DNA from 2 places in the Furfurilactobacillus rossiae genome. Region 1 is predicted to be linked to the other one. Evidence: riboswitches for the same ligand, from Rfam matches in the RefSeq annotation. Region 1 holds a riboswitch; the other holds the start of a gene.
The links. A riboswitch is a leader RNA that binds a small molecule or an ion and turns the genes downstream of it on or off. The one in region 1 is predicted to bind lysine.

Region 1 (7,535 bases):
AATTGTGATTATAACTTTCCTGAACGTACGATAGTGTGTTTGTTACAGGAACTGCTTGATCTTCATTGGTAACCCAAACGAAAACGGGCTTGTTTTTCACGGTGACGTGTTGTTCAGCGGCATATTTAGTTGGATCGTCAGTCCATTGGGCAATGGTTTTTTCATCCTTGGGGAAGCCTAATACTGGGCTGATGACGGGATAACCAAGGATGGCGCCGGCTGGTTCCAACACACTGGCGGTAGCGCCGGTGGCCTCACTTAACCAGGATGAGGACCAGTAATCATTGTAGAGTGCCACAATGTGACCACCCACCGACATCCCAAATGGAATAACAGCGTTATTGTCGATTGGCAAATCAGGATTTTGCTTGAGTTGACTAATTGTTTGACCGAGTTCAACTATCGGTGCTGGTAGTAGGGGTGTGACTTCGCCGACGAAGGAGTACCGTAAGTAGACGGCATTGAACCCCTTGGCAAAGAAGGCTAAGGCGACACTTTCGGCTTGTGCTTCAGGAATATGAGTGTACGAACCACCAGGAACAACTACAATAGTTGGAAAAGTGGTTTGACCTTGTTGACCGGGTCGATCTTGCATAAAACCTTTATAATAACTGTGCTGGTTTAACATTTTTTTGACAATTTGCATGACTTTCACCTCGTGTTTATGATAGAGCCCAAGGGTGACGGAGTGCAACTAATTCGTGATGTAACGGTAAAATTGATTTGGAAGGTAATGAGGATGGCAATAGCATTAAAAACGGCACGTTTAGAGCTACGAAGTATTCGAGAATCTGATTTATCGGCTTTCACTCAAATTGTCGGTAATCCACGTGTTGCGATGCCGGCGGGTTTCCAACCAGTTCATAACGAATTTGAAGCGCGTTTTTTAATGCGCCAAACATTAGGGCAACGCTGGATTTGGGGTGTTGCCCGTCAGACAGAGGACCAAATTATTGGTACTGTTGGGCTATACGGTAGAACAGGACATGATGGCGCATTGGTGCACGGTGAAAGAGATATTGGCTACATGCTTAACGAACATTTTTGGGGTCACGGATATATGCCTGAGGCGGTGATGGCGGTCTTAACATATGGCTTTGATCAAGGGTTGCAAGCGGTGTGGGGATCTTACTTTTCAGATAATGAACGCTCGGCGCGTATTTTTGAGCGATTTGGGTTTCAATTTGATCATGAGATTCAGCATTCTGCAACTGATTTTTTTGCGCCAGGAAAAACAGAGCGCTTTTTTCGGTTAACACCAAATGATTTTGCATTGCATCAGTGAAATGTGATCGAGGTTAATGGTTGAGTTACGTTTATCATTACTGTTTGGTATGCTATGATGGCAATGGTAAGTTATCTCTATCGTGATAATTAGGTTAGGAAGAAATTATGCAATTAACGAGGGGCTTTGAGCAGGCCGCATGTATTTTAGCGTTACTCGCAACCCAAGATACGAATGTACCCATCACATCTGAAGTCATTCACACTAGATTGGGTGGTTCACAAACATATATGCGAAAAATCATTCGCAAATTGGTCGTTGCTGGTCTAGTTAGATCCGTGTCTGGTAATCAAGGTGGATTTACGTTGGGGCGTAATTCACGTCAAATTACTGTTTGGGATGCGGTGGTGGCGACAGAGGGCGATATTCAAACATATCCCAACAATGGCTTGATTGATCGGGTATTCGATGATGTTGAACCACTGGCTAACCGTGGCACGCAGGTGTTGACAGACATTTTTGTTGCTGCAGATCAACAGTATAAACATGTATTACAAGAAACATCGGTTCATCGGATTTTAGTCCATATTTTTCAGTCACAAATTATCCCGACTGTTGATTGGAATGAAAGTACGGTTAACTATCCGAATTTTACTGCCAAACTAAAGGCACTTCTCCATGGAGAAAATTAGCGTTTTCTCGGGTAAATGGGTGATTGATTTGATGAATACGTTTTCATTTTCGCTGAAAGCCTTGCAATTTGTGGGGCTTCTTTTTATACTCTGTTTATATCGAATGAAGAGGTTGCGACAATCATGAGTCGCCAGGTCGAGAACGTACAGGTTCTGTAACGCTTGGTTAAAGGGTGCGTCGCCGAAATGAGTTACTGCTGTATCAGTATCTTGTTGGGACGTTGGTGAATAATCAACGAACTGTCGTGGTAAATAAAAACGCCACGGAGCGCTATCTAACGATTGACCAGGATGAATTTGACGGTCGGTTTGTTTAGCGTGTCTTTGTGCATGATAAACAGACCGGCCTTTTATTTATTCAGATTACATCAAGTGCTTCTCTTTAGAAAATGGGAGGAACTCGATATGGCAGAAAATGAGAATCGCGCGGTTCGCCGCGAATTGAAGACGCGACATTTATCAATGATTGCGTTAGGTGGCAGTATTGGAACAGGGTTGTTCGTTGCATCCGGTTCCGCAATTTCTGCAGCTGGCCCTGGTGGTGCTTTGGTTGCTTATGTGGCAATTGGGATCATGGTCTACTTCTTAATGACCAGTTTGGGTGAGATGGCAACTTACATGCCGCTGACTGGTTCGTTTGCCGCATATTCAACCAAGTTTGTGGATCCCGCTTTGGGATTCGCGATGGGGTGGAATTACTGGTTTAACTGGGCGATTACGTTAGCCGTGGATGTTTCGACGGCGGCCTTAGTTATGCAATTTTGGTTACCAAACGTACCGGCATGGATCTTTAGCATGATCGCATTAGCAATTATTTTCACTATCAACGCATTATCGGTTCGTTCGTTTGGTGAAACAGAGTACTGGATGTCCATTATCAAAGTGGTCACGGTCCTGATTTTCTTAGTTATTGGGACCTTAACGATTTTTGGTATCATGGGCGGTCACGCAACTGGTTTTTCAAACTTAACTTATAAAAAGGCCCCATTTGTTGGCGGTGTGCCGGCATTGCTCTCCGTGTTCGTCGTAGCTGGTTTCTCATTCCAAGGGACTGAATTAATTGGGATTGAAGCCGGTGAAAGTGAAACACCTGAAAAGAGTATTCCCAAGGCGATTCGCCAAGTGTTCTGGCGGATTCTGTTATTCTACATTTTGGCAATCTTTGTTATTGCTTGCATCATTCCTTATACAAGCAAGGATCTGTTGGGCTCAAGTGCCACAGACATTGCCATCAGTCCATTTACGCTGGTCTTCCGTCGGGCAGGGTTAGCTGCAGCCGCTAGTGTGATGAACGCGGTTATCCTAACGTCTGTTATTTCATCTGCTAACTCGGGGATGTACGCTTCCACGCGGATGTTGTATTCTTTGGCAAACGAAGGCTACGCACCAAGCTTCTTTGGTAAAACGAACAAGCGCGGGATTCCTATGGCTTCGTTGGTTGGAACCACAGTTATTGGATTATTAACTTTCTTGACCAGTATTTTTGGACCTAAGTTGTATATGTACCTGGTTGCTGCTTCTGGCCTGACCGGGTTCATTGCTTGGTTGGGGATTGCGATTAGCCATTACCGCTTCCGCCGCGCCTTCATTAAGCAGGGACATCAGTTAAGCGAACTCCGTTACCATGCAAAGTGGTTCCCATTCGGCCCGATTTTGGCATTCGTGCTGGGCATCGTTGTTATTGTTGGCCAAAACTTGAAGTCGTTTGCACAACTCGATTTGCAAGCTATTCTGGTAACGTACATGAGTGTGCCATTGTTCTTGATCCTGTGGGGTTATTACAAGATTCGTCACCGCACTCATATCATTCCACTGGACAAGGTTGACTTGACGCCAAAAACAAATGGTGAAAGTTACACTGCTGCTGATGCTTCGGCTGCCTCAGGTGATATTGAAAGCAGTGCAACGGTTGAAACGGTTGCACAAACGGGCAAAAAGACCACAAGCGCAACTTCGGCGGTTCACGATTTGACGAATGACGAATCGGTAGCACCTAAAAATGATTCGAATAAATAGTTGAACAGCTTTATCTTGATTAACCATGAAACCAAATAGAACTCGCTTGGTACAAATACAAAAATTTGTACCAGCGAGTTTTTTATTATATTCAAAGCTAAATGTCATCAAATAAATATATTTAATTTTGGTCGGGCACAATATGAAAAGGCTATCTTTGTTAGTATGGCTCGTTTTGATAAAAAATGAGGTCGTAAATTCAGTTATGACAGAAAGATTACGTTTTAATTTGTAAGCTACAATATATGGCGAGATTCTACGAGCGTGATACAATATGTAGGTAGTTAAAGGATAAACACGTTCTGTCACGGTTGACCACGCATTGTGGTGCGGTTGATAGAGATCAGGGGAGATAAAGACATGATTGTTTTAGCAGGAACGATTGGTGCAGGAAAAACGAGCTTAACTGATTTATTGGCAAGTCACTTACATACACAGGCCTTTTATGAATCAGTGGAAGATAATCCAATTCTGCCATTATTTTACAAGGACCCAAAAAAGTACGCATTTTTGCTTCAAATCTACTTCTTAAACAAGCGGATGGATTCTATCAAAGCTTCTTTTGCCGATGATGAAAGTGTTATGGATCGGTCAATTTATGAAGATTCATTGCTTTTTCATTTGAATGCTGACTTAGGTCGTTCAACGGAAACAGAAGTTGACATCTATGACTCTTTATTAGAGAACATGATGCAGGAATTGCCAGATGCACCACATGAAAAGAACCCTGATCTTTTGATCCACATCGACATTTCGTTTGACACCATGTTACAGAGAATTCAAAAACGTGGTCGTGAATACGAGCAAATTGATAACGATCCTTCATTGTATGAATACTACAAACAATTGAACGATCGTTATACAGCTTGGTATAACAATTATGATCATGGTCCTAAAATGCGGATCGATGGTGATAAGTATGACTTTGTTGAAGATCCAGATGCAGCAAATGCCGTTCTTGCACAAATTGATGCAAAATTGAGCACACTTCAATTAGCGACTGCTTAATTTGCATTAATGGGGTTGCACCAACGATTTAGTTGCTATAAGCTGTCAATAGACATAAACAGATATTAAACACAGTTGCATTTAGTATTGCGATTAAGAGAGCCGGTGGTTGATGAGAACCGGATCGCGATCATTCCAGCAACAGTTAAAGTGGGCGGTTAATCCCGCACGGCGAAAGTCGTTAGCATGTTCGAGAGCATCAGTAATGGTGAACTTGGGTGGTACCGCGAATTAACGTCATTCGTCCCAATTGTGATGGGATGAGTGGCGTTTTTTTGTGAAAAAATTGGAGGTAGTAAAATGTTAGACATTAAACGGATTCGTAATAATCCAGATGAAGCTAAGGAAAAGTTGGCAACGCGGGCAATTAAGCCTGAGCAAATTGACGACGTAATCGCGTTGGATGAACAACGCCGTGATTTACTCAAGCAGACGGAACAATTAAAGGCTAAACGGAACACGGTTTCGGATGCCATCAGTGTTGCCAAGCGAAATCATGAAGACGCCGATAAACAGATTGCTGAAATGCGTGAAGTCGGTGCTGATATTAAGGCATTAGACACCAGGTTGGCCGATGTATTGGACGAGTTCAACGATAAGATGGCCCGCTTACCCAACTTCCCACATGATACGGACCCTGTTGGCCCGGACGAAAATTATTCTCGTGAAGACCGTAAAGTGGGCGCTATTCCTCACTTTGATTTTGAACCGAAAGCACACTGGGATATTGGTGAAGACTTAGGTATCTTAGACTTCAAACGTGCAGCTAAGGTCTCTGGTGCTCGGTTTGTGTACTACATGGGGATGGGTGCCAAGCTTGAACGTGCCGTTTACAACTTCATGTTGGATCAACATGAAGAAGAGGGTTACGAAGAAGTTATTCCACCTTATATGGTCAACAGTGCTTCAATGTATGGTACTGGCCAATTTCCAAAGTTCAAAGAAGACGTTTTCCAAATTCAGGATCAAGATTTGACATTAATTCCTACTGCGGAAGTGCCATTGACAAACTACTACCGTGATGAAGTGCTGGATGAAGCACAATTACCAGTTTATGTGACTGCATTGTCACCAAGTTTCCGTTCTGAAGCAGGTTCCGCTGGTCGTGACACTCGTGGTTTAATTCGGATGCATCAATTCAACAAGGTTGAAATGGTTAAGTACGTTAAGCCAGAAGAATCATATAAAGAATTGGAAAAGATGACCGGCAATGCTGAAAACATTCTACAAAAACTTGGTTTGCCATACCACGTCATTACTTTAGCAACCGGTGACATGAGCTTTACTGCAGCTGAAACGCATGACCTTGAAGTTTGGATTCCACATCAAGAAACTTACCGTGAAATTTCCAGTTGTTCTAACTGTGAAGACTTCCAGGCGCGTCGAGCACAGATCCGTTACCGCGATGCAGATGGTAAAGTTCACTTGGTTCACACGTTGAACGGTTCCGGTTTAGCTGTTGGTCGGACGGTCGCAGCTATTTTGGAAAATTACCAAAATGAAGATGGTTCAGTTACCATTCCGGATGTGTTGGTTCCTTACATGCATGGTGTGACTAAGATTACTAAAGAGAACGCTCACGCAAAGCACGTTGAAGACTAATTGCTCGGCAATTTAAACAAACGAATCATGTGATGACTACCATTATGGTGGCTAGCATGGTTCGTTTTTTTATTAGTGTTGTTATTTCGTTGGTTGCACGGCTGTCAGAGTATGAGCGGAAGGGTTGAAATCTATAGTGAAGGCGTTGTGAATTCGGTGGAGTTGCCGTATTTACAACACGGACGAGCTTGAAGACTTGTTCTTTAAGGCTTCAAGTCGAAGTGAAAGACCGGTTTTGGGGCTTGAACTGGTCCCACAATGATTTCAACCATGACAACCGAACGCGGAAGCTTTTCTGTAAGCAGAATTTGAATAGTAAGAACTACAGTTAACCACGGTTAATGAAAAATAAATGGCAAAAATTGAAGAAAAATGCGGAACAGTGTTGACAGTTTTTGAGCCTAAATGATATTATCTAATAGTTGTCTGATGAGGGAACAGAATCAGATGCTGCGGATGTGGCGGAATTGGCAGACGCGCTAGATTTAGGTTCTAGTGTCTTTTGACATGGAGGTTCGAGTCCTCTCATCCGCATCATGTTGCCGACTTAGCTCAGTTGGTCAGAGCACCGCTCTAGTAAAGCGGGGGTCGGAGGTTCGAATCCTCTAGTCGGCATGGTTCCATTTGTTTTATAAGTTATGCGGAAGTAGTTCAGTGGTAGAACATCACCTTGCCATGGTGGGGGTCGCGGGTTCGAATCCCGTCTTCCGCTTTTCATAACGCTGTTATGAGAATGCACCCATAGCGCAACTGGATAGAGTGTCTGACTACGAATCAGAAGGTTGTAGGTTCGACTCCTACTGGGTGCATCACGATGACCGCTGCCAGGTGCTGGTGGCGGTCATTTTATTTATCGGGACATAGCTCAGCTTGGTAGAGCACTGCGTTCGGGACGCAGGGGTCGCAAGTTCAAATCTTGTTGTCCCGATCATTCTTTAAAACGAACAGTCGTTAGTCAATGTTGACTAGCGGCTGTTTTTTTGACTGTTTTT
Region 2 (7,535 bases), 1.1 Mb from region 1:
AAGATCCCCCAGGCAAAGGGTTTTATGTTGGCGCGGATAATTTTCAAGGTTAATTAACCTTCTTTCTATGAACTATTGTTAATTTGATTTTTCGGTGATGGGCTTATGCTACCGGTTGTCAACATTGAAACTTCGCTGCGGGACCGGTTCAAGCCGGGAGTGCACCGTCTTTCACCTCGCCGCCAAGCCTCTGAGAACCGCGAGTCTTGGCGACCGTCCGTGCTGTAAATTCGAGAAGCCCATTCGAATTAACACCACTTTCACTGCTTCGTTTCAATGTTGACGCCCTTTCGCTCACATTCTGCATCAAATTAACGTTATCACTGTGTAGAATTGCGTGTGAGATAAATTACTATTCGGAGCTTTTATTGAAATGTGAGTGGAGGCAAACAGGGACAGAGTTTCGTGGTAGCAATACTTAGTGGGCGTACTTGGACCACTTAGTATTGCAGGGCGACTTCTGAGATCGGGTTATGAGCTCAGAATCGAGACCCAAGACCGTCTTGTGGGCTTGGGTCGGTCCCATGAAACGGCGTCCCTGTTTGCTGTAACGGTCAGTCTTGAAAGAACTAATTTTGTACTTCAATTTACACAGGTTTAATGTCGCCGATGAAGATAAATGGCGACAATGATAACGATGATGAGGAGCAGAATGATGGTACTCCGCGAATCATGCCCCAAAGCTTGTCGAAGCAAACGGAAATACCCAATCCCGTGAGGCAAAAAGACGCCTGAAATGGACCACATGTGTGTTGCCTCCTAAATTACTTTGTTTGACTTATTATACGCATTACAAAAATTATGAGAAAGCAATAAGTTGTTTGTGAGCAAATTTCCACAAAAAGGGGTCGCGTTGCTTCCTAAAGATGAGTAAGATGAAATTAGCATTTACGCGTATTGGAGGACCAATCCAGATGAACTGGGCACATTTTATTTTTGAAACAATTATCTATGTAAACGCGGTGTTGGCGTTCATTACCGTGTTTCGTGAACCGCGTGATATTTCAGCGACCTGGGCCTGGCTGCTGGTGCTGGTGTTCTTACCGATCATCGGTTTCATTGCTTACGCCTTTGTCGGTCGGCGATTGCCGAAGAATCGACTATTTCAAATTCAGGAACAAGAGCAGTCACAGCTTGATGAGCAGCTAGCGCTCCAGCGAGCGGAGTTGTCATCAGAGCGAAATGACGCGGATGATGTAACTGCCACCGCGTTAGGTACGGTCAATCTTTTTATCGAGTCAGATCAAGCCTTTTTAACTCGTAATAATCGAGTGCACATTATTTCTGATGGGAAAGTGCTGTTCCACCAGATGTTTGAAGACATCGAACGGGCTAAACAGAGTATCCATATCGAGTTTTATACGATCTATAATGACGACATTGGTAACGAGCTGTTGCGTTTGTTGATTCGTAAGGCGGAAGCTGGCGTGGCTGTGCGGGTGCTATACGATTCATGGGGTTCAATGGGTGTGCGGCCTAAATTCTATGATCCGTTGCGAGCCGCGGGTGGGGAGGCATATCCCTTCCTGCAAACGCGTAGTGCGTTAGTGGATTTTCGTTTGAACTTCCGTGATCACCGTAAGATTGTTGTGATTGATGGAGCCATTGGCTATACCGGTGGCTTTAACGTCGGCGATCAGTATCTTGGCCGTAAAGAAAAGTTTGGTTACTGGCGTGATACGCATCTTCGCATTGTTGGGGCAGGCGTTTACGGACTTCAGTCACGGTTTATTCGTGATTGGAACGCTACCAGTCGTACCAAACCGTTAAACGTTACCAACGATTTCTTCCATATCACCAAGGTGAAGGGTGAAACCAACATGCAGATTGTTTCATCTGGTCCCGATTCTGATAAAGAGCAGATTAAGATGGGCTACTTACGATTGATTAACTCAGCTCGTAAACGGCTGTGGATTCAGTCGCCATACTTAATTCCGGATGACTCCGTTCTAGATGCGCTTCGAGTCGCGGCCGGCAGTGGTGTAGATGTCCGCATTATGATTCCAAGCAAGCCAGATCATGCCTTTGTATACCGGGCAACCGAGTATTACGCAAAGCAGTTGTCTCGAAACGGCGTCAAAATTTTCAAGTATCGCAACGGTTTTATCCATTCTAAAACGATGGTCGTTGATGACGGGGTTGCCTCTGTTGGATCGGCGAACTTAGATTTCCGTAGTTTCAAACTAAACTTTGAGGTCAATGCCTTTCTGTATGATCCTAAAGTGACCGCGGAGTTGGCTAAGCTATTTGAAGCCGATATGCGCGTCAGTGAACTGACGACATATGAGACGTTTGCTCAACAATCGTATTGGCGTAAGTTCAAACAAACATTTTCACGCCTATTGTCACCAATTCTGTAGAGAATAAATATAAGGGATTGGTTTCGCAGCTAGATTGCGGAACCGGTCCCCTTTTTTGCAAGCTTAATGTTCATCTGCAGTTGGACGGACATCACCAAATGACCAATGTGGTAACTGGGACACGAATTGGTGGTAGGCGGTCTCTTCTTGAGTTGCGGCAACCTCTGCACTGGCAAGGTTGCCGGCGTGTAAGTCAGCTTCGCTCAAACGCAAATAGTCAGTGAAGGTCGCGTTGCCGATTAGGTCGATAGTGTACGCGGCGTTTTGGTGATGGACGCGCGTTTGAACCATGCCACCTGGATTATAGATGGTCAGGAGTTGGTCAAGCTGAGCGGCTGGATGAGTCAGTACCCAAATTAGCGATGTGGCCGACATGCCGGTACCACAGGCGTTTGTAAAACCAACGCCGCGCTCAAACGTCCGCACAAAGAGGGTAGTGTCATTGATTTCCCAACCAAAGCTGACATTGACGCCATCAGGAAACCACGGGTTTTGACCGTTTAATTGTTGCCCGAGTGTGCCCAAAAAGGCGGTTGTTAACGCATTGGGATGATTATGGTCTGTGAGACTAATCAAATGCGGGTTTGGCACGGCCACAGCGGAAAAGGTTGCCGATGAATTTGTTGAAAACGACAAGTTGTTCTCGTTTAGAAGTGGTGTTGTCGGGATTTGATGTAAACCAATCGAAGCAGCATCGAAACTGATGGGTTGAATGCTGACACTAAACGCGGGCACATCTGGCGCAAACGGAGTCACTTGATGAACTGGTAAATCAGCCGCATCTGTTTCAACTTGGAAGTCCGTTTGATGCGTTTGTTCTGCAAGATAGCGGCTGACGGTTCGTAAGCCGTTGCCACACATGCTTGCTTGGCTGCCGTCGCGATTGAATACCTGCATTCGGCCAATTGCGTTGGGATGACGACTGTCACTGACGACCAGGACGCCGTCTACTTTGCCCAGCCCTGCTGGTGCTGTGTCGTTGACTTGTTGCGCCAAATGACTGAGTTCAGCTGAGGTGAGGGCATGTTTAAGTTGTCGTTGATCAAGCAGGTAAAAACTATTTTCAGAACCATGAACCCGAATTAAATTAACCATGGGTAACCTCCTGTGCTGGTTGACGAAGTGGCAAACTAACTGGTTGATTAAAGAAGTCATTATAGATGAGGCGAACGGCGTCATCAGCCTGCGCTTCGCGAACACCAATCATGATGGAAATTCGTGACGCCCCTTGGTTGATCATTTGAACACCAATGTGGTGAGTGGCTAGCGGGTGCAAAATCCGGTCAATGACACCGACCTGATTGCGCATACCTTCACCAACCACCATCAAGATCGCGTAATCATCGATCCACTGCAGGCGGTCTGGTTGCAACGTTTCTTTGATATCTGCTAGCAAACGAGGGAGGACATCTGTCGGAATTTGATTGCGATCGAAGATGATCGTTAAATCGTCAATTCCTGAAGGCATGTGTTCGTAGCTAATGTGGTAGCGGAAGAGGATCTTGAGCAACTTTAATGTGAAGCCAACTTCCCGGTTCAACAGATACCGGTGCAGGTAGAGCGCTGCGAACCGTTTGGAACTGGCGACACCCGTGATTAATCGTTTAGGCTGTGACTGATTCGTTGGTACAATCAGTGTTCCTGGCGCACTGGGATGATTGGTATTCTTTACGCAAATGGGTACCTGACCTTCAATGGCAGGAATAATTGCCTCATCGTGAAACACTGAGAAACCGGCATATGAAAGCTCACGCATCTCAACGTAGCTCATCTTAGTGATTGGGGCTGGGTTAGCGACCACGTTGGGGTTCGCGGCGTAGATGGAGTCGACATCCGTAAAGTTCTCGTATTCAGTTGCATGCAAACCACGAGCAAGAATGGCACCTGTGATGTCTGAGCCACCACGGGAAAAGGTTGCAAGTTGACCGCTGGTTGTATAGGCAAAGAAACCAGGGACGACCCATAGTTTATCTTCCGCTAGCAGCTCCTGACGGGCCACGGCCAGGTGTGTGTATGTCTGGGCCAAAATGGTCGCGTTGTTTGGCTCCTGCGTGGCAATTAAGCCAAGTTCGTGTGGGTCAACGTAGCGAGCGGCTAATCCCTGCGTATTTAACACCAGCGCTAGTAACTGTGCGTTTAACTTTTCCCCATGGGCTTTAAACGCAGCCATTCTAAAGGCTGGGCCACGAAATGATGTCGTTGGTAGGGCCAAAATTTGATCTGCCAGTGGCTTAAATTGAGCTGCCGAAATATCAAACGCTGTTGCGATTTCTTGATATCGGTCGATGATTTGCTGGCCGATTGACTGCTGTGTTTTACCATGCGCACGTGCGTAATCAATCAGTAAATCGGTAACTTTTTCATCGTTCTCATTTCGTTTGCCGGGTGCTGAAACGACCACCACGCGGCGTTGCCTATCCATTTGTAAAATCTGTATGACGTCGTTAAAATGCGTCGCATCTGCCAAAGAACTGCCACCAAACTTAATTACTTTCATCGATCCTAACCTCGCTTACCACGGTCGTTTTTCCAAACTGACCATTGTTTTGATGTTAGAAGGGGAATCGACACTGAAATCATTCACACCCACGATTACATTTAAAAAGCGCACCCAATGACTTTGTTTAACGAGGTCATTGGGTGCGCTTAGTCTAATCGAACGTAATCGATATAGTACCGGTTATGTATGGTCGTAGATAGCGCCCCGCAACTTTTTTGTTAGTTGCGACAGTCCTTGGGCTGTTAACCCAAGTCCCAACCCTAACTGAGACGAGTCAGTCAAAGTTTCGGCGAATCATCCTTTCACTAAGCGTCGTTAACCTCGTCGATTTCCTCTTAGTTACTTTTAATCTTCGCAACCTCTTCTATGATTACTGGCAATTATAGCGAATTAGTTTTCAATTACAATAGCTAAATGAAAATAAATGTAAACGCGTTGGTACAGCGTTTTACTTGGAAATATAAAATTCAAATGGGGACTTGACGGGTTATGAAAAGAGCGATATGCTCATTAAAATTAAATGTGAAAAGAGGTTGCAACCAACAAGAGTAATCAGCGGAGTCGGGTCACGACATAGAAACTGATGAAAGGGGCGGTTGCCGAAGCTGGACGATTGACCATCGCTTTGGCTGGGATGTTGATGAACAATCAGCAAACTGTCGTGATGAAAAATTCATCGCGGGGCGCTTACGACATTCAGAAACGAAATGAATTTATTTTCGGGACTCTTTTGCGTACGCACCTATGCAAATGAGCCCCTTTTTCGTGCTATGTGTCTGTGCTTTCGGTTGTCAATGTTGACGCCTTTCAGTTTACCTTGCAAAGATGATCGCCGTATAGGCAAAGCGCATAACCGTTTGAACAGACACATAACTTCTAAAAACTAAAAGGAGCAAAAAAATGACAACAACAGTTGAGTCAACGACAAATCATTTAATGATCGGCGGTATGGATACCGTCAAACTGGCAGAGCAGTTTGGCACACCGCTGGTTGCTTACGATACGCAGGATATCGTTCGCCAGGTGAAGGCCTTTCAACAGACGTTTGCTAACCATCGAATTGATGGCATCGTGAGTTACGCGTCGAAAGCCTTCTGCGTGAAGGGAATCTATCAGCTGTTGGCGCCACTTGGCGTACATGCGGACGTTGTGTCAGCAGGCGAAATGGCAACGGCGTTTGCGGCCGGCTTTCCAGCATCTCGACTGAGTTTTCACGGGAATAATAAGTCTGTGGATGAACTGACAATGGCACTGGATCATCATCTTGGCACGATTATTGTTGATAATTTTGTTGAGCTTCATTTATTACAACGTTTGCTACAAGAACGGGGCGCAACCATTGCGATTCAAATTCGAGTGACCCCCGGCGTTAGTGCCCATACACATCAGTACATTCAAACGGGTCAGGTCGATAGCAAGTTTGGTTTCGACATTGGTTCTGGTCAAGCGGATCAAGCGCTGACAGAAGCCTTAGCGGATGACCATCTAGAGGTTCGTGGCGTTCATGCACATATTGGATCGCAAATCTTTGAGAGTACCGGCTTTGTAATGGCAGCCGAGAAACTGATTGAATTGCTGACCCATTGGCATGATGCGTTTGGCTATTCCGCCCAGGTGCTAAATATAGGCGGCGGGTTCGGCATTAAATATGTGGAAGGTGACGATCCACAATCACCGGAGGACCAGCTTGATACTGTGTTGACGACGATTGAGGCTAGGTTAGGCAATCATCATCTAGAAATGCCGGAGATTTGGATTGAACCTGGCCGGTCGTTAGTTGGTCCGGCAGGAATCAATTTATATCGGGTTGGCGCAAACAAACGTGTCCCCGGTTTGTTACCATACGTGGCCGTTGATGGCGGCATGGGGGATAACATTCGACCAGCGTTGTATCAGGCGGCATACGAGCCGGTATTGGCTAATCATGTTGAAGATTCTTCTAAAGAAACCATCCATATTGTCGGTAAATATTGTGAGTCCGGCGACATTCTAGTAAATGAAGCGACGTTGCCCGTTACGAAAACAGGCGATGTGATTGCACTCTTAGCCACCGGTGCATACGGTTACTCGATGGCCAGCAACTACAATCGTAATCCACGTCCAGCCGTCATTTTTATCAATCACAAACAAGCCAGCGTCGTCGTCCGACGCGAAACTATCCGCGACATGCTCGCATTAGATGAGGATTTTAAGAAGAGTGCCACCGAAGCCCTGGGAGAAGTTGAGCAATAACGTGGAAGGCGTAGCATTCGGTGGGCTGCCGGATGAAACGCCTTTCAGGTTATGCGCAGGCTTCTGGGCGACAGGTGCACGTTTAGGAAGAGTGATGCCTAACTTCGGTTGAATCCGAGCAATAAGAAACGAGACGGAGTATTCGGTGATTTTCCGAATGCTTTGGCTTGTAGCCTATGCACAGGATTCAGAGGTTAGGTGCACGTTTAAAAGAGTGCCGCCGAAGCTCGGTAAGTCAATCATTGAGGAGGATTCACATGGCAGAATTAGATGCGACACAAATCATTCATACGATAGCGACCGCTAAGAAACAAACGCCGGTCAAGGTCACTGTTAGTGGCGATCACTTACGTCAACTGACGATTCCAGATGGCATTGAAGCGTTTATGGAAGATCATACTGGTACGTTGTTTGGCAGCTGGCCGGTAGTAAAACCATTTCTT

Region 2: linked by a shared signal. The riboswitch ahead of lysA (diaminopimelate decarboxylase) and the one ahead of LROSL1_RS04090 (amino acid permease) in region 1 are both predicted to bind lysine.

Annotation. Positions count from the first base shown of each region.
Region 1 is NZ_CP040586.1:877,674-885,208, forward strand. Features, by position in the region: gene LROSL1_RS04075 (lp_1002 family arylesterase) at 1-646, opposite strand, end outside; gene LROSL1_RS04080 (GNAT family N-acetyltransferase) at 740-1,285, shown strand; gene LROSL1_RS04085 (Rrf2 family transcriptional regulator) at 1,393-1,917, shown strand; lysine riboswitch at 2,016-2,199, shown strand; gene LROSL1_RS04090 (amino acid permease) at 2,323-3,933, shown strand; gene LROSL1_RS04095 (deoxynucleoside kinase) at 4,294-4,941, shown strand; gene serS (serine--tRNA ligase) at 5,242-6,543, shown strand; tRNA gene LROSL1_RS04105 (tRNA-Leu) at 6,996-7,077, shown strand; tRNA gene LROSL1_RS04110 (tRNA-Thr) at 7,085-7,158, shown strand; tRNA gene LROSL1_RS04115 (tRNA-Gly) at 7,184-7,255, shown strand; tRNA gene LROSL1_RS04120 (tRNA-Arg) at 7,279-7,352, shown strand; tRNA gene LROSL1_RS04125 (tRNA-Pro) at 7,398-7,471, shown strand.
Region 2 is NZ_CP040586.1:2,536,800-2,544,334, reverse strand. Features, by position in the region: gene LROSL1_RS12260 (ABC transporter ATP-binding protein) at 1-47, opposite strand, end outside; gene LROSL1_RS12255 (hypothetical protein) at 598-747, opposite strand; gene cls (cardiolipin synthase) at 915-2,360, shown strand; gene dapF (diaminopimelate epimerase) at 2,424-3,455, opposite strand; gene LROSL1_RS12240 (aspartate kinase) at 3,448-4,857, opposite strand; lysine riboswitch at 5,049-5,232, opposite strand; lysine riboswitch at 5,380-5,557, shown strand; gene lysA (diaminopimelate decarboxylase) at 5,761-7,092, shown strand; gene dapD (2,3,4,5-tetrahydropyridine-2,6-dicarboxylate N-acetyltransferase) at 7,350-7,535, shown strand, end outside.